DNA from 4 places in the Brevibacillus sp. NPDC003359 genome. Region 1 is predicted to be linked to each of the others. Evidence: riboswitches for the same ligand, from Rfam matches in the RefSeq annotation. Region 1 holds a riboswitch; each other region holds the start of a gene.
What was found. Region 1 has a riboswitch for cobalamin ahead of ACFYU8_RS08490 (ABC transporter substrate-binding protein). Riboswitches for the same ligand answer to the same signal wherever they lie in the genome.
Positions count from the first base shown of each region.

Region 2: it holds a riboswitch for cobalamin, as region 1 does, so the genes downstream of both, cobO (cob(I)yrinic acid a,c-diamide adenosyltransferase) here and ACFYU8_RS08490 (ABC transporter substrate-binding protein) in region 1, are expected to answer to the same signal.
Region 3: it holds a riboswitch for cobalamin, as region 1 does, so the genes downstream of both, ACFYU8_RS09880 (ABC transporter substrate-binding protein) here and ACFYU8_RS08490 (ABC transporter substrate-binding protein) in region 1, are expected to answer to the same signal.
Region 4: it holds a riboswitch for cobalamin, as region 1 does, so the genes downstream of both, metE (5-methyltetrahydropteroyltriglutamate--homocysteine S-methyltransferase) here and ACFYU8_RS08490 (ABC transporter substrate-binding protein) in region 1, are expected to answer to the same signal.

Region 1 is NZ_JBIAOR010000001.1:1,806,504-1,812,649, reverse strand. It holds gene ACFYU8_RS08495 (MBL fold metallo-hydrolase) at 1-858, shown strand, start outside; cobalamin riboswitch at 996-1,144, shown strand; gene ACFYU8_RS08490 (ABC transporter substrate-binding protein) at 1,301-2,278, shown strand; gene ACFYU8_RS08485 (FecCD family ABC transporter permease) at 2,280-3,317, shown strand; gene ACFYU8_RS08480 (ABC transporter ATP-binding protein) at 3,327-4,103, shown strand; gene cobU (bifunctional adenosylcobinamide kinase/adenosylcobinamide-phosphate guanylyltransferase) at 4,130-4,696, shown strand; gene ACFYU8_RS08470 (YitT family protein) at 4,975-5,631, shown strand; gene ACFYU8_RS08465 (hypothetical protein) at 5,803-6,146, shown strand, end outside.
Region 2 is NZ_JBIAOR010000012.1:97,710-103,855, forward strand. It holds gene ACFYU8_RS23505 (DUF441 family protein) at 1-72, shown strand, start outside; gene ACFYU8_RS23510 (alpha/beta hydrolase) at 109-1,200, shown strand; gene ACFYU8_RS23515 (LeuA family protein) at 1,226-2,644, shown strand; gene ACFYU8_RS23520 (M15 family metallopeptidase) at 2,752-3,444, opposite strand; cobalamin riboswitch at 3,628-3,843, shown strand; gene cobO (cob(I)yrinic acid a,c-diamide adenosyltransferase) at 4,006-4,554, shown strand; gene cobD (threonine-phosphate decarboxylase CobD) at 4,551-5,666, shown strand; gene cobU (bifunctional adenosylcobinamide kinase/adenosylcobinamide-phosphate guanylyltransferase) at 5,663-6,146, shown strand, end outside.
Region 3 is NZ_JBIAOR010000002.1:67,830-73,975, forward strand. It holds gene ACFYU8_RS09855 (dipeptidase) at 1-347, opposite strand, end outside; gene ACFYU8_RS09860 (helix-turn-helix transcriptional regulator) at 371-1,021, opposite strand; gene ACFYU8_RS09865 (RidA family protein) at 1,023-1,490, opposite strand; gene ACFYU8_RS09870 (heme ABC transporter ATP-binding protein) at 1,676-2,488, opposite strand; gene ACFYU8_RS09875 (FecCD family ABC transporter permease) at 2,485-3,543, opposite strand; gene ACFYU8_RS09880 (ABC transporter substrate-binding protein) at 3,568-4,581, opposite strand; cobalamin riboswitch at 4,761-4,960, opposite strand; gene ACFYU8_RS09885 (M24 family metallopeptidase) at 4,977-6,068, opposite strand.
Region 4 is NZ_JBIAOR010000001.1:1,051,081-1,057,226, forward strand. It holds gene ACFYU8_RS04610 (acyl-CoA thioesterase) at 252-728, opposite strand; gene metE (5-methyltetrahydropteroyltriglutamate--homocysteine S-methyltransferase) at 752-3,043, opposite strand; cobalamin riboswitch at 3,189-3,386, opposite strand; gene nrdF (class 1b ribonucleoside-diphosphate reductase subunit beta) at 3,472-4,422, opposite strand; gene nrdE (class 1b ribonucleoside-diphosphate reductase subunit alpha) at 4,478-6,146, opposite strand, start outside.

The sequences.
Region 1 (6,146 bases):
GTGATCGCGGAAGACGAGCTCACATTGGTAGAAACAGGGCCAAGCCCCTCCGTTCCTTATATCAAGGCCGGTCTCGCCAAGCTCGGTTATACGACGGAACAAGTAAAATACATCATCGTGACGCACATTCACTTGGATCATGCGGGAGGAGCCGGACTGTTTCTGAAGGATTGCCCGAATGCAAAGGTCGTTGTCCATCCAAAAGGTGCACGACATCTCGTAGATCCGAGTCGACTGATTACAGGGGCGAGAGCCGTTTATCATGATGATTTTGATCGTTTGTTTGATCCGATTGAGGCTGTTCCCAAAGATCGGATTTTGATTCGCGGGGATGGAGATACACTAAAGATCGGAGAGAATTGCGTGTTGGAGTTTCTGGATTCGCCAGGTCACGCCAATCATCACTTCAGCATCTATGATCCAGTAAGCCGTGGCATGTTCACAGGTGATACGGCAGGCGTTCTCTATCCACAGCTTAAAAAGGATGGCATACACCTCGTGCTACCATCGACTTCCCCGAATCAGTTTGACCCGGAGGCCGTGTTAGCTTCTCTAAGACGTTATGAAGCTCGCAAGCTGAGTCGCATTTACTTTGGTCATTTTGGGATGTCAGAGCAGGTAGATGACGCGTACCGCCAATTACATGAGTGGCTCCCCGTGTTTGTAGCGGAAGGAAAGTCAGCGCTTGCTGCTGGACAAACATACGATGAGCTGTCTCATAAGTTATTTGAACGAGTCGCTGATCATCTACAGTCACAAGGCATCAACAGTGATCACGATGTTTTCGAAGTGCTCAAGCTCGATTTGCAAGTATGCTCCATGGGCATTCTAGATTATTTGCAGAAACGAGGGAAATAAGCGTTACAATTGCCTGAACCTTTTGTTCAGGCGTTTTTCATTTTTAGGAAGCAAGATGGCGTTCACAGAGTGTTTGTCATTCTTTTTTCATCCAAGGAGTGCTATGATGTAGGATGAGTCATGGACTGTAACAATTTCAAACGTAACAGCAAACAGGTGCCTCGTCTTTATACCAGAAGACCGGGTGAAAAGGGAAGTCGGTGAAAATCCGACGCGGTCCCGCCACTGTAAAGCGGTTTATTCCTCAGCCGTAAGCCAGGAGACCTGCCTGTTTGTTTTAGTGCCTGTTGCCTTCGCGGAAAGGATCGGCCTATTTCAGGAAGCAGACCATTAAGTCTGTTTGCCCTGAAGTGCCGACCCTTTGATTTCCGAACGGAAGCAAGGGTCGATTTTTTTATGGGAAATGACAGTCAATCAGACATGCAGAAAGGAAGTTTACTATATGAAACGTTCATTGCGATTCATGATCCCACTATTGGTTGCAGCGAGTCTCGCAGGTTGTGCGGGTAACAGTCAACCGGCACCAGGTGGGCAAACAAGCGCACCGCAAGAGAACGCGGCCGTGCAGCCTGCCAAACAAACAACGTATCCATTGACCGTCACGGATGCGACAGGAAAAGAAGTGACCTTTGCAAAAGCCCCTGAGCGAATCGTCTCGACATCACCTGCCGAGACAGAGATTTTGTTCGCCTTAGGCTTGGCAGAACGGATCGTAGCGGTTTCAGATTATGACGATTATCCAGATGCGGCGAAGGCGAAACCAAAAATTGGCGGAGTCGTCAAACCGAATGAAGAAGCCATTCTCGCTCAGACTCCAGATATGGTCATCGGCGGGATTTCGATGGAGAAGCCAGTCGCAGACAAACTAAAATCTCTCGGAATGCCTGTCTATATTACCCATCCGACAAAGATGGATGACATCCTGAACAACATTTTGGCGATGGGAGTTATTACCAACAAGCAAGAACAAGCCGAAAAAGTCGTGGCGCAAATGAAGAAAGACATCGCGTACGTTCAAGAAGCAGTGAAAAATGTAAAACCGGAAGAGAAGAAAAAGGTATACTTGGAATTTTCCCCAGGCTGGACAGTCGGTAAAGGCGAGTTCATGGATGAGCTCATCACACTGGCTGGAGCGACAAACATTGCGTCTGACACCGAGGGCTGGAATCCGATCAGTGAGGAAAAGATTTTGCAAAACGACCCAGACGTCATTTTGTACGCGAGCGGCATTACCGATGAAAAGACTGGCGTCAAGCTGGAGGATATGATCGCGAATCGCAATGGCTGGGATAAGATGAAGGCGATCCGTGAGAAACAAATCTTTGGCATGGACCAAAATATTCTTTCCCGTCCTGGTCCGCGTATTACACAAGGCTTGATCGAAGTTGCCAAGGCGATTTACCCTGACTTGGTGAAATAAAATGAAGAAGAGATTGTTCGTATGGGGAGGAGTAAGCTGTCTCGTCCTTCTGGCATCGATAGTCATCAGTATCTCGATGGGAGCGGCACACCTACCCATTTCGCAAGTATGGCTCATCCTGCTCCATCAGATCCCGGGTTTGTCTGAGTGGATCACAGTAACGTGGCCGGAGTCTTCTGAGCAAATTGTTATGAAGGTTCGTTTTCCACGCGTTGTATTGGCTGTCTTGATTGGTGCCTGCTTGTCACTTGCGGGAGCGGGCTTTCAGGGAGTTTTGCGCAATCCACTAGCAGATCCTTTTACGATGGGCGTGGCATCGGGTTCTGCTGTCGGGGCAGCCTTCTTGATCCTTTTTGGCTTGCAAATCACCTTTTTGGGTGCATGGAGCACGCCTGTCGTCGCTTTTCTTACCGGACTGCTCAGTTTATGGATCGTACTGGGCCTCGCGAACACGCAAGGAAAGCTACAAACGGAGACCTTAATTTTGTCTGGTGTAGTGGTGCAGGCTTTTCTTGGCTCGCTCGTTTCCTTTATGGTGTCGCTATCCGATCAGACCGTGAATGAGATTGTATTCTGGCTTATGGGGAGTCTGTCATTTCGCGGTTGGGCCTTCACGTATGTTTTGATTCCGTACTTGGTCATAGGGGGAACGGTGCTCGTGAGCTATGCGCGCTCCTTGAACCTATTTGCTTTGGGGGAGCGGCAGGCTGCGCATCTCGGCGTCCATGTTGATCGAACGAAGCTGGTGGTTCTGGTTGTCTCGACCCTCCTGACTGCAGCGGCGGTTTCTATCGCGGGAATTATCGGGTTCGTTGGTCTGGTGGTACCGCATCTCGTCCGATTGCTGGTTGGTCCTGACTACCGTATTTTACTGCCGATGGCTGCGATCTGCGGCGGTATTTATGTGCTGTGGGCCGACACACTTGCCAGAATGCTGCTGAGTCCAACGGAAATCCCGCTCGGTGTCGTAACAGCATTTCTGGGAGCCCCGTTTTTCGCCTATTTATTGAAGCAAAATAAACGCTTTAGGAAGAGGTAACGTAAGCTTATGATCAATGTGCGCAACTTGCAAAAATCGTATCAGGATGCGCCTGTTTTGCACGGAATCGATTTTTGCGTGGACAAGGGAGAATTTTTTGGCATCATCGGGCCCAATGGAAGCGGTAAATCCACCTTGCTAAAAATCATTTCAGGTGTCATCAAGGCAGATGCAGGAGGCATTTTGCTTCAAGAGAAAAAGCTTCATTCATATCCACGCAAAGAGCTTGCCAAAATACTGGCTGTTTTGGAGCAAGAAGGACTGCCGCCAGTCGGCTTTCGTGTCCGAGAGGTGTTGGAGATGGGGCGCTTTCCTTACCAAAATTGGTTGGGGGAAGAGAAGCAGGATGTCGCATCGCTCATTGATGAAATCGTACAGATGCTCGGTCTTGAACATTTGGAAGATCGCATACTGGATCAGTTGAGTGGTGGGGAAAAGCAGCGTGTAGCTTTGGGAAAAGCATTGATCCAAAGACCTCAGGTGCTGTTGCTCGATGAACCCACGACTTACCTCGATATCGGCTATCAGATTCAACTCATGGACATCGTGCGAAAATGGCAAAAGACGACGCAGGTGACGGTCATTGCTGTGCTGCACGATCTGAATCTAGCCTCCCTATACTGCGATCGTATTTTGATGCTTCATAAAGGAAAGCAGATGAGTGTCGGCACACCAAAAGACATCTTGCAAAGTGACAGAATAGAGGCGGTATACGGAACCAGACCGATCGTCATGGAGCATCCTGTTCACCATTTGCCGCAAATTATTTTGCAATCGCAAGTTTGAACTCGCACGAATAAGGAGATAGGAGCATGATCGTACTCATTACAGGCGGAGCACGCAGCGGTAAAAGTACATTTGCCGAAAAATACGCGGCTCACTTGGGCTCCTCGGGTGTTTACATCGCGACCGCACAAATCAGTGATGAGGAGATGGAAGAGCGGATCTTGCACCACCGAGACCGCCGTTTGCAGTCTGGCTTCTCTTGGGAAACGATCGAGGAGCCGTACGCATTGACAGAATGGCTCGCGAAGCTGGGAGCTCAAAAGGAAATACAAGATCAACAGACAGTGATTTTGGTTGATTGCTTGATCCTTTGGTTGTCCAATTGGCTGCTGCATGATGGAGAGGAGCTGCCGTTTGAGCAAGTGCTCCGGCAGGTTGATGTGCTGGTAAACAAGCTAAAAGACTACTCAGGGACCGTTTTATTGGTGACAAACGAAGTAGGCGACGGTCTCGTCCCACAACACCCGTTGGGCCGTATGTTCCGTGACTTGGCGGGCTTAATGAATCAACGCGTGGCAGCTGTTTCTGATCAAGTTTTTCTTGTCACAGCAGGGATTCCGGTGGAGATAAAAGGACAAGCTTTCCGATTTTAACTCGGTGAAAAGACGGTTTCGAGTCGTCTTTTCACCTTTTTTATGATATAATACAAGAAAAGCCATGGAAGGGATCAGGATACCATGCGTCCCCATAGGACGATCTGGAAACGTTTTGACCTCTCCTACATCTAGCTTCGTAGTAGTCGATCGTCACTGAAGACGACTAATCTACTACGAAAGCGAGGCCATTTGTATGAGTAGCGACTTATACTTTCGAAGTTCCTCGGTAGTTGGTTGGTTGTCTGTGCCTAAACCGACAAAAATGCGAGGAAACCATGATGAGGAGAGCGCTGCAGTTATCTAAGCGTTACAGTATGATTTTGTTTGGAGCTTGTTTACTTGCTTTTGCGTATTATCACATTAACTTTCAGAACCATTTGTCTGAAGGTGGGTTTGTTGGCTTGGGGTTATTGGCGAAATACGCCTTTGACTTATCCCCAGCGATGGTGATGCTTTTGCTAGATATTCCACTGTTTTTGGTTGCTTGGTTAGTAAGAGGCCGCCAGTTCATTTGGGATACGATCTTTGCATCACTTGCTTTTACCGGGTTTTACGATTTGTTTGAACGATTTTCACCGATTGTCATGGATATGAGCAGAATGATGCCGCTGGCGTCTGTCTTGTCCGGTGTATTGACCGGGCTGGGTACCGGATTGGTTCTGCGCTATGGAGCTGCGACAGGTGGAGACGATATTTTCTCCCTGTTGATCAGTAAGTACACGGGATTGTCCATTGGTACGGTCTTTCTTTTACTGGACGTTATTGTGCTTTGCATGTCGTTCTGGTTCGTACCGATGAAAGAGATGATGTATACCATTTTGGCCGTTGTCATTTCCAGCCAAGTCATTACCTGGACCGTATATCATGGTGCAGGAATGGAGGTCATGGAAGAGGAGCACGGGCATGGAAACGTCTCGATGACCCACCGGTAATGAGTAAATATTTAGTTGAAAAACATGCCTATACAAAAGCAAGCAAAAGGCCAAGTCGGTTTTCATGTCGACTTGGCCTTTTGAACGTTTATGACCGTTTTTGTACATAATATCCTGCTTTCCTAGTGGATACTAACCAACACAGAAGATTATCGGAGGAAAGGACCTGCCATGAGCGATCCGTTTTTTAGCAACTACAAAGCATTTGTCGTCATACCAGCGGATGAGAAGCAAATCGGACCGGAGCCTTTTGAACCGAAGGATTACGCCAGCCATTTCATCCTGACGTTTTCGTTGTACGATGCGGTTATTACCGCCTGGAGGGAAGCGACAAAGTATAAAGTGCAGGCAAAAAAGAGTCTGGCGAATGTGATCGATGGTTTCAACGTCAAACGACGAGGTACAGCCCGGCTGCATTTGTTGGAAATGGAAGAAGACCAGGCGTATTTCGTCCTGGCCTTGTTGTTGAAAATTCAAAAAGACAATGAGAAAGCGGTCATGGAGACGATCACCAA
Region 2 (6,146 bases), on a different contig from region 1:
AATGGGCTGCCCGCTGGTTTGATCATTGCAGCCGGATGTATCGCTTTGCTTTCGAAAATATTTAATCTGTAGTACCCTCTAAATCTAAATTTGAAAGAAGTGCTAAGTATGAATCTCAATTTTCAGATAAAAAAACATATTTTTATGCTAACCATATCTTTAGGACTTCTTGTGCAAGGTTGTTCAACCCCTGATTCCTCCAATCAAATTAGCACAACACAAGCTCAATCAGTAGTGGCATCAACTAGTGAGATAGCAACGGAAGAGCTGAAAGTGCCAAGCATCGATCAGAATGTCTCGCTCTATGTGCGACATACGAGTGCCGTAAATAAGGACAAATTCACCGGCAAAGAGGTTGTATTGTTTCTTGAACCGTTTAGCGTACCTACTGCCGAAGCTTTCGATGTTCCGGGATTCTCCTGGATGGAGGAATACGCAAAGCAAGGCTACGACACTTGGGCGATGGACTTCCGAGGGTTTGGGCATTCTACCCGACCAGTTGAAATGGATAAACCACCTGTGGAGAATGCTCCTGTCGTTCGTGCCAGTGAGGCGGTAAAAGATCTGGAGGCTGTCGTCCAGCACATAAAGAAAACCCGACAAGTGGATAAAATCAGTATCGTAGGATGGTCTTGGGGTGGAGTTGTTGCAGGGATGTATGCGACTGAACATTCAGATGATATTGAAAAACTCGTGCTTTATGGTGTTATGCATGGTTTTTCTTTGCCTTTGATGGCAACTCCATTTGAAGCAAAGGGGAAGCCAGGTGAAATCAATCCCCAATTACCAGCGTATCAGGTTGTCCAGTTTGACAAGGCCATGCACCATTGGCACATGATGCTAGATAAGCGTGATCTGGTTTCTGATGAGGCAATGAAGGCTGTATCCAAGGTCTTCGTAAACTCTGATCCTAACAGCAGCAAGCAACCCGAACAATCCATCCGTCGCCCAATGGGACCGCTAGTAGATCTGTATTACATCTGGACGGACAAACCTATTTTTGATGCAGCTAAAATTACGACACCGGTGTTGATCATTCGCGGAGATCTGGACTTTTTTGCCGATAAGTCCCTCTTCACTAAGCTGACCAATGCATCTGAAAAAGAAGAAGTGGTTATCAAAGACGCAACACATTGGGTGTTGTATGAAAAAAATCGTGATCAACTCTTGCGTGAGACAGACCGATTCCTGAAAAAGTAAGTATACCTGTAAGGATGTGCTGGATATGAAGCCGTTTCAAATTTTGGATGCAACGCTGCGAGAAGGAGAGCAGCAGGCAGGCGTTCGTTTCACATGTGAAGACAAAATCCGAATACTGCATCTTTTGGAAAGTTTTCATATAAATCTCATAGAAGTGGGCCATCCAGGAATTTCTGCCCTGGATGAAGAAATCTGCCTAAAAGTGGCGCAATCAGCAAGACGAGCGCAAATATTAATGCATGCGAGAGCTACTGTTGAAGAAGTACATGCAGCAAAGCGGGCCAAAGCCGACTGGGTGGGGATATGGGCTTCTATTAATGATGTGTCTATCCAAACAAAATTCAGCCATCACCAGGAAAGTGACATACAAGAGAAAGTCAGACAAGCTGTTATCGAAGCAAAAAAGCTTGACTTAAAGGTTAGATTCACGATTGAAGACGCTTCACGGACAGAGTGGGAGAAGATTGCTAGCTTAGGTCATATCGCTTTGCAGGCAGGCGCAGATCGGATTAGTCTGGCAGATACTGTCGGGATATGGGAACCTGAAGTATGCAAAAATATGGTAACCCGTGCCATAGAGGAATTTGGGTGCGAAATTGAAGTCCATCTGCATAATGACTTCGGTCTTGCTCAAGCGAATGCGCTGGCGGCTATTGATGCAGGAGCTTCTGTCATCGATACGACAATTTTGGGAATCGGTGAAAGAGCTGGCATTACTGACTTGATCCAGCTTACTGTTGTGTTGCAAAAGCTACGAAATGATCATCGTTATTCTTTGGAAAGAATTCCGGAGCTTGCGCAAGCGATACGCCTGACGACAGGGTATAGACCGGATGAACTGCGTCCTATCGTTGGGCAAAATGCATTTACGCATACATCGGCTTACCATGTCCAAGCAGTAAAGAGAAATTCCGAATCGTATGAGCCATTTCCACCGGAAACAATCGGAAGAACACGACTACTCGAAGAAAAGCGGCCTCCATTGGGAAGATCAAAGCTGCCTGTTTCCCTACAGGTAGGAAAGCCGTTTCCCAAAGGGGCTTCAGAACTACAGTATCACCGTGACGGTCCAGGCATACGCTGGGTTATGATGGATTCGCGCGTGGATGAGCGAGCCTCATTCTATGTGATCCAAAGGATATTTGAATTATGTGATTTGTCCAGTGCTCCTGAAAAACACGTGGACAGGCATGCGCATCATTGTGACAGTGCCTTCCTCTTTTGGGGAGACGCACCTGATGGCACTGGCCTGGTGTGTCATGTTCAACTCGGTGAAGAAGAGAAGACTGTTGAGAGTCCAGCCGCTATTTTTATCCCGGCAGGTGTCGAACATTCCTATCATTATGTGTCAGGTCGCGGTACATATACCAATATGGTATTGTTACCTGAATACAATAAGAGCCTATTGGCTTCAACATCATCTGCGAAAGTGCCAGTGACCTAATTGGTATAGGAATTTGTTCAGGTTTGAAAAGTGAGCGGCCATCTGGGCATGAGTACGGTATCGACCGGGCTCATGCCTTTTTCGGCTGAATGCCTGAGTATTTGTGGTTACATGGACAAAACTCCGCCATAAATAGGCTCCTGCTGCGTTCTTTGACCCCAGGTGCGCGTTCCGTATTCGAAATGCCACCATTCTTTCGGATAATTGACGAATCCGGCAGCGGTCATCAAATGATAGAGCAATCGGCGATTGTCTCGAATCTCGATGTCTTTTTGTGTGGGTTCTACGAGTTCTTCATAATGGCGAGTCGCAGCCCTTTCACTGAAATCATCGAAGGCTGTCCCCATCTCCAGCCAGCCATCAGGTCCTGCGATAGTCAGATCGACTGCGCCACCGGATAGGTGAGGGGATGGTTTGGAGAGGTCTGTTGTTGGATAAGCGACGAATTTGCTCGATTCTTCCGTGAGGGCGGGACCTTCTTGCCAGCCTTGTAAAAGTAAGGCTTCACAGAAACGATTATACAACGATGCTTGTACCTCGAACGAGCGCCAGCCGTCCAATACGACGAGCTTGTAGCCAACAGGCAGTTGCGCGGCTGCCATGGCGAGCTTGTGTGTTGCCCCTTCTCGCAAAAAAGCATCTGGCTGCGTTCCGGCATAGCCCTCGTGGTAGTAGGCTGGATAGACCGTGATTTGGGCAGAAAGGGAAGAGAGTGGGATCATCGGTTCGCCGCATTCTCTTATCGGCAGTGGGCTTGGCAGGACCATGTCTGTTATTTTGGGGATAGGAGGAAATAGCATGACTGCTCACCACTTTCGAATGTTTTGCCAATAGGGTAACGAAAATCGTCAGGTAAGTAAACGGTGATGATATGAAATTTTCTGCAAATAGAGACCTGCGACGATTCGGCAGCTTTTGCTTGAATCCTCGGTAGCTTTTGCTATTATTAAAGCAAGTGCTTGTCAACGAAACGAATGACATTTACATATGGAAGAGAAACAGGTCCTTGTTTTTGCGAAACCGATTCGCAGGAGCAAGGTTAAAAGGGAAGTTTGGTGAAAAGCCAACGCGGTCCCGCCACTGTAAGAGAGTAGCTGTTCTTCAAGGCATCATGCCATCCACTGCCCATCCGGGAGCGGGAAGGAGAAGAAGAGCGATGATCCTCAAGCCAGGAGACCTGCCTGTTTTATGTTTACACTGATTTCCTTCGGGTCAAAGGAAGAGGTGAGGATTGTTGCATTCGGCTATCCGCGCTTTGTTTTTCCTTACGTACTGGGGGAAACAGAGCGCTTTTTTTGTTGGCTTCGGAAAGTATGGATCAAACAGCGGAGTAAAATACGTCACTTTTTGAGGTGGTAACGATGGAGAAAAACGATAAGAAGCGGGGCTTACTTCTTGTTTACACAGGAGACGGCAAAGGAAAAACAACGGCAGCAGTCGGGTTGGCTGTGCGGGCGACAGGGCGCGGGAAAAAGGTGCTGATGGTTCAATTCATCAAGTCGCCGGAGCGTACGTACGGAGAAAAGATTATTTTTGATAAATTGGGCATCGAGATTGTGCAAAAGGGCATCGGCTTCACCTGGACGAAGACACCGGAGGAGCATCGCCAGGCACTGAAAGAAGCGTGGGCGTTTGCGAGCGAAAAGCTCGCTTCCGGAGAGTACGACGTCGTCATTCTGGATGAGCTGAATAATGCATTGGCGATTGACCGCTTCCCGATTGATGATGTGTTGCCGTTGTCCGATGTATTGGAAGCGATTCAAAATAGGCCAAGTCATATCCATCTCGTCATTACGGGGCGAAGCGCGAAGCAGGAGATTTTGGACATAGCCGATCTGGTGACAGAAATGAAGCCAATCAAGCATTACTACGATGAAGGGATTCCGGCTGTGCTGGGGGTAGAGTTTTGACAAGCGCAGGTGTAATCGAAACGTACGGTCATGGCGGAGATGTATGGACAGCAGCGCAGCGCTTCGGGAGAGATCCTGGCCAGTTTCTGGATTACAGTGCCAATATTAATCCGCTGGGGATGCCAGCAAACGTTCGTGAGATGCTGCTGGCTTCGCTGGCTGCTGTAGCGCATTACCCAGACCCTGGACATCGTGTGTTTCGTCGTGCGCTGGCGAAACGGCTGCAAGTGTCGGAGGAATGGTTGTTGCCTGCCAATGGTGCAGCGGAGGCCATGGCCCTGGCCATTCTCGGTCTTTCGCCGAAAACAGTCGGTGTGGTTTATCCATGCTTTTCGGAATACGCGCAACTTTCCGAGCAGTATGGTGCTCGTGTCATTGGCTGCTTCGGGAAGGAAGCGAACGGGTACAAGCCCGATCCTACAGAGCTGCACACTCTTTTTGCGCAATCTGACCTCGTATTTGTCGGGTCGCCAAACAATCCGACGGGAATCCTGTATCAACCGGATGAGCTACACCAAATGGCGGAATGGACGAAAGAGACCAATACGTGGCTCATCGTGGATGAGGCTTTCCTCGATTTTGTGGAAGAGGAGCGTCAGTATACATTGATGATGCAGCTGGAGCGCTTTCCCCGGGTGATTTTGATGCGTTCGATGACGAAAATGTACGCGATCCCGGGATTGCGCCTGGGCTATGCGATTGCGCATCCGGATGTCATTGCGAAGATGCGCCAGAAGCAAGTGAGCTGGAGCGTGAATGCACTGGCCCTTTTGGCTGGAGAACTGTGCTTGCAAGAGCGGGCATACGAGGAACAAACGCGCAGGCTCATAAAAGCAGAACGTGCGTATTTGAACGATTGCATCCGCAGTGAGTTGGGCTGGCAGGTATGGCCGGGTGAGGCGAACTTTTTGTTGCTGCGTTCGCCGGAAGGATTGCCAGCAGAACAGTTGCAGGCACGGCTCGGCAATAAAGGCGTTCTGATCCGCAATTGCGCGATGTATCCAGGTTTGACGGCGCATGATGTGAGAATTGCAGTGCGTGGACGAGAGGAAAATGAACGACTTCTGGCAGCGCTCCGCGAGGTCCATGCGGAAGGAAGTGAACAGCGATGAGCTTGGTGCTGGTAACAGGTGGTGTCCGTTCAGGAAAAAGCCGCTACGCGGAAGAGCTTGCGATGACGTTGGGCAGTCGAGTCCTGTACGTGGCGACAGGCCAGGCTTGGGATGATGAAATGAAGCAGAGAATTGAGCTGCATCAGGCACGTCGTCCGCTGGAATGGGGCTGTGTGGAGGTAGGAGAGCGATTGACCGATTACCACGCATTCAGTGAGCAATATGATGTGGTGTTGATCGATTGTCTGTCCACCTGGGTGAGTAATCGGTTGATGAGCGTGGATGAGTCGGAATGGAGAAGTGCATCACACACGCAATCCCTGTTGCAGGAAGCAGAGGCATGGCTGTTCCTCGTGCAGAATTCCCCGCAAAAAGTAATTGCCGTCACTAGCGAGGTCGGATTGGGCGGTGTAGCCTTGAGTCGTTTGGGCAGATGGTTCGCGGATGTGCTGGGCGATGTCAATCAGAGAAGTGCGCGAC
Region 3 (6,146 bases), on a different contig from region 1:
AGGATAAACGATACTTTTTGCTCCGTTCTTGCCCGCCGCAAATCATCCAGATTTTTGGCGATGACAATGTGCTCGGGAGACTCTGCCGCCTCCGCATGCATAGCGCTGATCTGATTGAGCGCCTTGCGCAGACTCATCTCCGGTACAAAAGCGTCCTCGACGAACACTGCCGCCACGATGGAATGCACGCCACCCTTCTGGAACCGCGGCAAATACTCCGTCTCGATCATTTTGGTTCGACCGTATCCACGCTGAATTTCCACATCCATTAACAGATCAAAATGCCCATCCAGAACGTGAACACCGTCATGAAATTTGCGCGCCTGTTCTCTCGTTACTTCTGCCATGTGGGTCATCTCCCATTTTTGGTCTATGAATTTTTCTTATCGAGATAGTTGTAAACTGTGAATTTGGATATATCCAGCAAATCCGCGACGTATTGCACGGCTCCTTTGATCAAAAAGAGACCCATTTCATCCAACTGGTGGATAAATTGAATCTTCTCTTCTTTTTGCATCAGGGCGATCGGTTTGCCTGTACGTTTCAGGCAGTCATCAATCATTTGCTCCATTAAATTCCCGACAGTCGGAGCGAAGTTCTCTTCCGCTTTTTCTGCCTCACGCTTTTCTTGGATCACCATCATCGATTCGATGAATGACTGCGCCATTGCGAGATGAGTCATATCAAGATTGATGCACAGGCTGCCAATGACTTCCCCATTCTCATCCTTAATATAGATGGAGCTCGATTTGATCTGTTTGCCTTTGATGGTGTCGTTGCGGTAGTTGAGGTCAAAAGCTTCTTCGCTGACCTTCGCCGTGCGTAAAGCCTGTAGTGCCAGATTCGTTACCGGTGAGCCGATTTGTCTGCCACTGACATGGCCGTTAGAAATGGCAATGATCGATGAAGAAATATCGCCGGTTAGATCATGCAAAACCACTTCACAATGCTCACCAAATGTCCGTGCCAGTCCCTCTACTACCGGAATGTAGCTTGCTAAAATCGGATGTAAGTTTTTCATTTTACCCCTCGTTCACTTCCACAATCATCTCGATTTCGATCGGGTTGTTAAACGGAAGAACAGATGTCCCAGCAGCCGCTCTCGCATGCTTGCCCGCTTCACCAAAAATTTCGATGATGAAATCAGAAGCTCCATTGATCACCCGTGGTTGTTCGTAGAAATCAGGGGCGCTGCTGACGAGTGCGAACAGTTTGACAATCCGTGTGATTCGATCCAAATTACCAATCTCACTTTTCAAAATCGCTAGCAGATTAAGAACCGTGACCTTTGCAGCCTCATAGCCCTGTTCGATCGTCACATCCGCTCCCAGCCTGCCCAGATACATCGGACTTCCATTTACGTAGCACCCCGCACCAGATGTATAAATGACAGAGCCAGTCTGTACACATGACACATAATTCGCCATGGTTGGAGGAACTGGCGGCAACTCATACCCCAACTCTTTTAAACGTTGCTCCACTTTGGACATAAAGCCATCACCTCGTCATAAATTTCATTCCTTTCTTTCACCATACTATTCCGCAAAATCTTCTTCAACAATTTTTTGTATGATAAAAAAATTATTTGAAATCAATTTACCTTCCCTCTTAACAAAAAAGGACGCCAACTAGGCATCCCCTTTATGAAAATCAAAGAAACTCAGCATTGCCCCTATCAGTTGGTCCCATTCATTACCTTCTGGATAGATGGCTTCACACGGATCGCTTCCGAGTAGAAATACACATGTTTTTTGCCTGTAATCGGATGGGTCGTCACCTCTGTCTCAACGCCGAAAACATCCCGAATCAGATTGGGTGTCAAGACTTCTTCTGGGGTCCCTGACGTAACGATTTCCCCTTCACCGATCACGTACAGACGATCACAGTACATCGCAGCAATATTGAGATCATGCAACGAGGAGAGGACCGTAATTCCCAGCGTTTTGATCAGATCCATCACCTGCAACTGGTATCGAACATCCAAATGATTCGTCGGTTCATCAAGGACTAGAAACTGGGCTTGCTGCACCAATGCTCTGGCAATCAGTACTCGCTGCTTCTCCCCGCCCGATAAGCTAAAAAAGCTGCGATCGGCGTATGTATGCATCCCTACCCGTTGTAGTGCTTCTTCACAAATTCGAAAGTCTTCTGCGTTATCCGACTGAAATAGCTGTTTATGCGGAGCACGTCCCATATTCACAATTTCAGTTACCGTAAAATCGAATTCAACAGAAGACTCCTGTCGTACTGCTGCCATTCGCTGAGCGTTTTGACGCGAGGTTAGCTTGTATACATCGTCGCCATCGAGCGAGATCCATCCCGAACGCGGCTTCAGTACGCGATAGATGCTTTTTAGCAATGTGGACTTCCCACTGCCATTCGGCCCGATCAGCCCCACAAACTCACCGGAGCGCACCTCCAGACTAACGTTGTGCAGGATTTCCTTTTTTTCCAGCTCGACCGATATATTCTCAACCAGTAAATTCATCGTCCGCTACCTCCAAAGGAATAAGAACTCCGCAACATCAGCCAGATAAAGAAAGGCCCTCCACACAGCGCTGTCAAAATACCAATCGGCAGCTCTTCCGGTGCAAATGCGAGCCTGGCGACTACATCAACCCAGATGAGAAATATCGCGCCAAACAAAGCGCTGACAGGCAGAACACGTCGGTGATCTGAACCGACCATCACCCGGACGATATGGGGCATCATTAATCCGACAAAACCGATTGATCCCGCGATAGAAACGATTACGCCCGTCAGCAAGGCCGTGATCACCAGGAGAAACTTGCGGAACTGCACCGTATTAACCCCCAATGTCCCTGCTGATTCCTCGCCCATCAGCATCGCATTAAGCGAACGATACTGAGCCATTAATACAATCAGACAAATAACCACAATCAACGAAGGAATGGTCAGATACTCCCATTTACCGCCAGCCAGACTGCCACTTAACCAGAACAGGACGGTACCAATCCCGTGTTCATTCGGCGCCGAAAAAACAAGGAGACTGGTGAGCGCCGACAAGATCGCAGATATCGCAATTCCAGCCATAAGCAGGCGTACTGTTGAATTTTGCCCACCGATACGGGATAGCGTAAAAATGAGAATAATCGACACAAGCGAGCCTGTAAAAGCACCAAAGGATAGCGCGTACTGCCCGTACATACTAAATGCACCGAATATAATGACCGAGGTAGCTCCAACCGAAGCACCTGAAGATACACCTAACACGTACGGGTCAGCCAGGGAGTTGCGTACCAAGGACTGGATCGCTACTCCCACGACAGATAGACCTGCACCAACAATCGCTCCCAAGAGCACACGCGGAAAGCGGATATCCCAAATGATAGTCTGCTCCCCTTTGGACCAGTCTACCTCAATCCATTCGGTGAACATCGGGATTTTCGACAAAGCAATTTTCCATACTGTGGTCGGTCTGATCTCAACCGAGCCCAATGTAATTGCAAACGTAATCGAGAGAAAGAGCCCGATCAGTAAAGTAATGATGATATAGGGTAATTTAATCTGCTGCAGTGCCATTCCCTCCCTTTAAAGGGGCGTACTTTATTTGAAGCTATCCGGATAGAGACCTTCCGCCAAAATTTTCAGCGCAATCGGTGCTCGAACGCCCTCAGAAGCAGCAGACAATGGCAATACGATCAGGTGTTGATTTTTAATAGCCGGTATATCTGCCAATTCCTTTTTGTTCAAAAGAAAACTGCGTTTTTGATCAACTGTTCTGTCACCGTAGTCTACGATAATAATGACGTCTGGATTGCGACTCAATACTTCTTCCCAGCTAACTTCTGCCCAACCCTTTTGAATGTCGTCAAAAATATTTTTGCCACCCGCTGTTTTGATTAAGGACGTCATGTAATTGTTTGCTGCTGTAAATGGTTTATCTTCCCCATTGTCGTACACGAACACCTTGAGCGGCTTGTCCACTTTACCTATTTTACTAATGGTTTGATCCATTTCACTCTTCATTTTGTTGATCAAATCATTGGCTTTGTCTTCCACACGGAAAATGCGTCCAATGTTCGTAATGTCCGCAAATACATCGTCAATTGTCGGGCCAGGCATCGTAGATGACGCTTGCAGATACGATTTGATGCCGACCTTTTCCAAATCCTGCATCGATCCTACGCCCTTTTCACCGAATCCGCTTTTCCATCCAGCGTACACGAAGTCTGGGTTCGCTGCCATCAACACTTCTTTGGTTGGATACTTGTCAGACAGTACCGGAACCTTATCGTAATCTGCTTTCAACTCCGGAAGAATTTTATCGTCTAGGTAAGCGGTTCCGACCATTTTATCAGCGAGGCCCAATGCCAGCATAATTTCGGTGACGTGTTGGTTCAATGTCACTGCACGCTCAGGTGCTGTTGGATAAGTCATATCGATGCCATTATTGACGAGCGTTACAGGATTACTCTCTGCTGTTGGTGCAGCTGTTTGTTCTGTTTTGACTGGAGCCTGTGTTGTCGTAGTGGAGCCGCATGCCGAAACCAAAAGCATAGCAGCTGTCATGATGCCGAAACCTAGTCCTTTCATTACTATGTTTTTTCTGTTTGTCATAAACATCTGTAATCCCCTTTTCTGTATGTAATGATGACGTGATCCCAAATGCTCCCACAAAAAAAGCACCCCCCCATACTCAATCGGGAGGTGCACGACAAACATAGACACAGCTATGTGCAGGCACAAGGGCGCCCTTTCATAGACTGCTTCCACATCTGCCCCATCCTCGTGGGTCGATTGTATATGATCGCATGGCAGGTCTCCTGGCTTACGGATCAACACCCCCAGCTACCTTCCCATTTTTTGTCTCGCAAAAAACAGTGGCTATTCGCTAGGCGCTCCTCGTTACAGTGGCGGGACCGCGCCGGTTTCTCACCGGACTTCCCTTTTAAGCTGATGGCATATGCCATCTAGCACCATTCGATACTTATTCAATTGTTGCGATTCATCCATCAGTTGATAGAAGTCAGTTTTTTCGGGAACTGCGTCAAGATTTCAACGCCCGTTTCTGTAACCAATACATCGTCTTCAATCCGTACGCCGCCAATACCTGGCAGATAGATTCCCGGCTCGATCGTAAAGACCATCCCTGGACGAAGCACTTCTTGGTTCTGGCTGTGAACAGATGGATATTCATGGACATCCATGCCAAGTCCATGCCCAAGACGGTGCATGAAGTATTCACCGTAACCTTTTGCAGTAATGACATCGCGAGCGGTTTTATCCAAATGCGCAAAAGTCACACCTGGACGAATCTCAGCAATTGCCGCTTCATTGGCAGCCAATACCGTCTCGTAAATTTCTTGAAGCTGGGCACTAATCTCGCCTACAGCAAAGGTACGAGTAATATCGGATACATATCCGTTCGCTGCTACTCCGATATCAAACAAAAGCAAGTCGCCTTCTTGAACCTGGCGCGTTCCTGGTTTTCCGTGTGGCAGTGCCGACTTCTCCCCTGCCAATACCATGGACGTAAAGGATGGACCTTCCGCACCCAAGCGCTTCATCTGGAATTCCAGCTCAGCTACGATCTCTGTCTCGGTCATGCCTGTCTTAACTTTTTTCAACGTCTCCCGCAAGGAATCCTCGACCAATTGAACGGCGTGCTTCAAACGATCTACTTCATCTGCAGATTTAATCAAACGCATTTCACGCAGCGGCTCTTCTACATCCACATAGCTCGACGCCAGAACAACTTGTCCAAGTGCTTCATAGCGCTCGACAGTCATATGACTTTTTTCAATGCCGAGCTTCGTCAAGTTGGCTGGCAACACTTGCTTGAGGATTTCATACGGGTTTTGGATATCGGTATGTGTATGGATATCTTGAACGAACGAAGCCTCTGCTGCTGCCTCACGATCAAGAGCAGGTACAATTAAGGAAGGTTTTCCCTCAGCAGGAATAACGAGACCCATAAAACGTTCATGCGGGTCTGTAAAAAATCCGGTCAAATAGTATACGTGCTTGGGAGAGGTAATCAACACCGCGTTCAGCTCTTGCTCTGTCAAAAACGTGTGGAGCTTCGAAATGCGCTCTTGAAACAACTTCTTCACCCTGCTTTCACGAATTATTCTATTGCGAGAATACCACTTCCCCACAAAAAAAAGAAGAGTTCAGTTGAA
Region 4 (6,146 bases), 760 kb from region 1:
TTAAATTTACTTCTAACACTCCAAAAAAACCGCCTTTACGTCAAGGGTGATCTGTGACCCGTATGGTGGAAAAGTGACCCCCTTGTGGGTCATTTGTGTTTTAATCAAAGTAATTAAGAATACACTGAGGGATGTATATATGCGTAAAACAGGGCAAGTATTTCAAAGATTTTTAGCGAACATGCAAAATAAAGATGCCCCCGGTGACCTGTTGCAAGCAAGCTGACCGGAGGCATCTATTGTATTTTTACTTACATCTCTACCTTCCGCTTCCCTCTCAATACATGGCGTTCTTTTGCTTTTTCATACTGCATGCGTTCTTCCTCTGTATCAGGTATGACACCTGGTACAACTGTTGGCTTTCCTTCATCATTGAGGGCAATCATCGTCAAATAGGCGCGTGCTGTTATCCGTTTTTCCCCCGTCAACAAATTCTCCGACTCCACCTTCACGAATACTTCCATGGACGTCTTATGGGTCCAGGTTACATATGCTTCCAGGTTGATCGCTTCCCCTGTCTTGATTGGTGCGAGAAAATCGAAGGAATCGCTGGACGCTGTTACAACGGGCTTACGGCAGTGCCGCATCGCAGCAATGCAAGCGATCTTGTCCACATATGCCATGACTTTCCCGCCGAAAATGGTATGGTGGTGATTCGTATCCGGAGGAAAGACGAGATCCGTCAAAAAGGTCCTCGATTGTTGGATCGGTCGTGATTCCGTCATCATTTGTATGGCTCCTCCCATGATGTTCACCTTTGCGACCGGGCTATCAAACGACTCCGAATCGCCTTCGTTGCCGCTACCATGTTTCGCAATGACTGAACCGTTTCATCCCTTCCTCTCGTCTTCAGCCCGCAATCCGGGTTGATCCAAAATTGACCGGGTGGAAGCACTTGTACCCCCCGTGTGACCATATCTTCCATTTCTGATACAGCAGGAATTCTGGGGCTATGGATATCGTAAACGCCGAGCCCGATACCTTTGTCATACGTACTTGTTTCGAAAACAGACACGAGCTCTCCGTGGCTGCGCGAAGTTTCAATCGAAATCACATCGGCATCGAGTTCGCTGATAACATCCATAAAATCATGGAACTCGCAATAGCACATATGTGTATGAATTTGGGTACTCGGCGCAACGGTAGAGGTCGCCAGACGAAATGCTCTGACAGCCCATTCGAGATAAGCTTCCTGCTCTTCGTTTTTGAGCGGTAATCCTTCGCGCAGTGCTGGTTCATCGACTTGAATCATGTGAATCCCCGCTTCTTCCAAGGCTTCTACTTCTTTTCGTAATGCCAACGCGATTTGTTCGCACACTTCTTGTCTGGAGACATCGACTCGAGCAAACGACCAATTCAGAATCGTTGCTGGGCCAGTTAACATACCCTTCATTGGTTTGGCGGTCAATGATTTTGCATACACACTTTCCTTGACCGTCATCGGTGCCACAAACTCCACATCTCCGTAAATAATAGGTGGCTTCACGCAACGCGAGCCATACGACTGCACCCAGCCGTTTTTCGTGAACAAAAAGCCATCGAGCTTTTCGCCAAAATATTCCACCATATCGGTTCGTTCGAACTCCCCATGGACGAGCACATCCAGACCAAGCTCTTCTTGTATATCAATCCATTCCTTGATTTGCGCCTGAATGAAAGCATCGTATTGCTCCACTGTCCAGTTACCTTTTTTAAACTGTTGTCGGGCGTGGCGAACCTCCGCCGTCTGTGGGAAGCTTCCGATTGTAGTCGTTGGCAATAGTGGTAGCTTCCACATCTTTTGTTGAATCTCTCGACGTTCGAGATAAGGAACACTTCTTTCAGGTTTTTCAGCAGCCAGTTGACGTAAAGTCTTCTTCACTTCCTGCCGATTCCTTGCTGGGGAGAGTGCCACCTTGAGCAAGTTCGCTTCATTTTGGGCGATCTCTTTTGAAATCACATATTTTCCATATCGGAATCCTTGGACTAAGAACTGTACTTCCCCCAGCTTTTCGTCGGCAAACGCCAATGCAGGCATGACTTCCTCTGGCAAGTCGCTCTCTGCTTCAACCGATACAGGTACATGCAACAAACTACTGGACGGTTGCAGCCACAGCTTTTCGAGTGGTACGATCTCAGTTAATTCTTTGACCAGCTCCCATTTCTCCTCGATAGACGCACGCCATATGTTTCGACCGTCGATGATTCCCGCCGCGAGAATCTTGTCTGCTGGAAACCCTTGTGTTTTCAGATTGGCCAGATTGCGCTTCGCTCCGTGTACAAAATCTAGACCGATTCCTTTTACCGGTAAGGAAACCAGCTCCTCGTACCAATCCACCGCTTCAAAATAGGTTTGCAGCATGCACTGTAGATGCGGTAGTGCTTGACCGATTTGCGCATAGATACGTTTGATGATGGCGCGATCATGGTCCGAGACATCCCGTACAAATGCAGGCTCATCGATTTGCACCCATTCCACGCCATGCAGCTCCAACTCCCGGAGAACATCTATGTAGAGTGGAACAAGTTGATCCATGACGCACTCAAATTCGTTTTTCTCATATCCTTTGGACAATTTGACAAACGTATACGGGCCTACCATGACAGGCTTTCCGATGATGCCGAGCTTTTCTTTGGCCTCCAAATATGCCTGGAGAGGCTTGTTTTCCGTTATGGCTGGTTGTCGTTCACCGAACTCCGGAACGATATAATGATAGTTCGTGTTAAACCATTTCGTCATTTCGCTGGCTACCGCTTCCTTCGAACCGCGAGCCATAGCAAAGTAAGTGCGTAAGGAAACCGGGCCTCCCTCGTATTCATAACGCTGGGGGACCATTCCAAACATCACAGCCATATCCAGCATGTGATCGTAGTACGTAAAGTCACCCACAGGGATCAGTTCACCCCCTTTTTCCTGCTGACGCAACAGGTTTTGGAGACGAATTTGCTCCATTTGCTGAACGAGGCTCTCCTCATCGGTGGCGCCTGCCCAAAATGCTTCCAATGCCTTTTTCCACTCACGGTTCTCCCCGATCCGTGGATATCCCAAATTGCTGCTTTTCATGAGCTTCCTCTCCATTCTTTATTCGATCTTGTCTTGAATCCGCCCAATAAAAAAGGCATCTCCAACGATCAAAAAGAACGTTAGAAATGCCAAATAAGCACTGAGATCACAGCATCCTAACACCTCCCTATCTCCCGTAGGTTAAGCAGTGTCGTCGAAACAGGCAGGTCTCCTGACTTTGGGATCATCATCTGCACATGCCTTCCCAATCCGTTTGGATCAGTGGCGATAAATGTGCTGACTCCCCTCATACAGTGGCGGGACCGTGTCGGATTCTCACCGACTTCCCTTTTCATCCTTGGCCATTCTTCCTGACCAAAGAACCTGTTCCCACTCCTATGAAGTTGTAAGGTTATGTGAAATGCCCCTAAAAACTAGCAAGGCAACATTCTTTTCATACAGTAACACAGAATCCAATTTTTGTCATACTAAAAACGAAAATCGTCATCCGTCAATGGCTCTACGTTCAAAGTGCGGACATAGCCATTTCCTTTTTTCGAGAAGAAGTCGTGCTGCTTCGTCTGTGTGCGAATGCCGTTCAGTACGATCGGATTCACATCTTCCTCCGGGAAAAGCGGATCGAGACCCAGATTCATCAACGCCTTGTTCGCGTTGTAGCGCACGTAGGCATGTACCTCGTCAGCTAATCCGACTTGCGTATATAACGAAGTCGTATAGGCCTCTTCATTTTCTTGCAGCTCATGCAAAAGGGCATACAGCTCCTCTTTTGCTGCGGTCTGCTCTACCACAGTCAGACTCTGATATACTTCTTGGGCGAGAACGCCGACATAGAGTCCATGAATGCTCTCGTCGCGAACAATCAGGTCGATGATTTCCCCGCTACTTGTCATCTTGCCTTGACCAGCCAAATAGAGCGGATAGAAGAAGCCGCTGTAAAACAGATAGCTTTCCAGGAAGACGGACGCTACCATCGCCATATACAAGTCTTTCGGTTTCTCGATTTCCTGATAGCGTTTAGAGATGAGGGCCGCTTTCTTTTGCAGATGGGGATTGTTTTCTACCCACGAAAAAATACCATCAATCTCTTCAGTCGATGCCAGCGTGGTAAAAATACTGCTGTACGATTTGGCATGGATTTGCTCCATCATGCCCATGAAGGCGAGAACCGCTTTTCTTTGTAGTCCATCGACATGCTCCATGATCTTCGGCATCCCTACCCCACCCTGAATCGTGTCCAGCAAGGTGAGGCCGCCCAATACTTTTTTATACGTATCCCGTTCAGTTGCACTGAGCTCCATCCAGGACATCTTGTCATCTGACAGGGGAATCTCATCATCCGTCCAGAACTGCATGATGTTTTGATTCCAAAACGTCATCGTAAAATCGTCGTCCGGCCTGTTCCAATTGACTGCTTTCATATGGCGTTCCTCTTCTCTTTTTGCTTGATGCTGTTCCTTTGAAGAATCGATTTCCCTAAACTGCGCAGCTAATGCACTCTTCTACAGTCAAATGCTTCGTACGCGTATAGTAGAGCGACTTCAGACCTTTTTTCGCTGCGTAAATGTAATAGCGAGCCAGTTCTCTAGTTGAGATATTGCTATTCACGTGCAACACGGTCGAGATTCCTTGATCGATGTGCTCTTGAATTTCGGCAATCAGATCAATCACTTTGAATTGATCAATGACATACGCCGATTTGTAGTAAAAATAGTTTTCCTGCGACAAGTACGGCATCGGGTAATACGTCGTTGAATTGGCATACGTTCTCGTCTCGATATGCTCGACGATTGGCATCACGCTAGAAGTCGCATTCTGAATGTAGGAAATGCTCTGTGTCGGTGCAATCGCCAAACGATACGCATGGTAAACGCCATGCTTTTGCACTTTTTGCTGTAGTTCCGCCCAATCCGCTGGCGTCGGAATGTGCATTCCTTCAAAGAGAAGCTTTGCTTTCTCCGTCCGCGGGCTGTAATCGTTGGTTACGTATTTCGTAAAATAAGTGCCTTTGGCATATTCCGATTGTTCAAAGCCCAAGAAGGTCTGCTCTGTTTCCTTGGCAATTTCCATGCTTTTTTCCAAGGAGTAGAAGTTCATCATCATGAAAAACGTACGAGCGAAATCTTTCGCTTCTTCACTCTCATAGGCGATTCTGTTCTTTGCCAGATAACCGTTTAGGTTCATCGCCCCGAGACCGACTGAGTGCAGCTCACGGTTCGCCTTTTGAACGCCTGGAGCGTTTTCTACACGCGTCATGTCGCTCACGGATGTAATGGCTTCGATCCCTTCGTGGACGGATTCACGGATCATTTTGCGTTCCATCACGTTGACGATATTGAGCGATGCCAGATTGCAGCTAATATCTCGACGGATGATATCCATTTCGCCGTAATTGGCAATCGTCGAAGTTTCCTGTAGCTGGAAGATCTCCGTGCACAGGTTGGACATTTTCACCGATCCGAGATCTTTCAGCGCATGGTTGTTGTTCGCATTCGTTTTGTTCATGATGTACGGATAGCCCGATTCCATTTGGATCATCGCGATTTTGGTCAACATCTCGCGTGCGCTCATCACTGTCTTTTTCTTGATGCGATCGTTTGCCAAGAGCTCCTCGTACATGTCATCGAGGTCCATATCATCCAGATGCACGCCGTATTCTTTGTACACGGAGTACGGAGCAAACACAGTCAATGGCTTATTTTCCTCAGCCAGCTTGTAGAAAACGTTTGGTACGATCAGGCCGATGGACAACGTTTTGATGCGTGCTTTTTCATCTGCATTGATTTTTTTGCAATCGAGAAACTCGTTGATATCCCAGCCGAAGATGTTGTAGTACGCTGCACCTGAGCCTTTGCGTTGTCCCATTTGATCCGCGTAGGAAAACGCATCTTCCAACAGCTTGAGAACTGGCATGACACCTTTTGCTGCGCCCTCGACGCCTTTAATCGGCTCTCCTCGTCCGCGAAGCTTGGACAGGTTCACAGCTACACCGCCGCCAATTTTGGATAGCTGCATACAAGTTCCCAAAATAAAGTTGATAGAGTTCAGGGAATCATCCATTTCGAGCAGGAAGCAGGAGACCATTTCTCCACGGCGGCTTTTACCTGCGTTCAGGAACGTTGGTGTAGCCGGCTGCAAGCGTTGA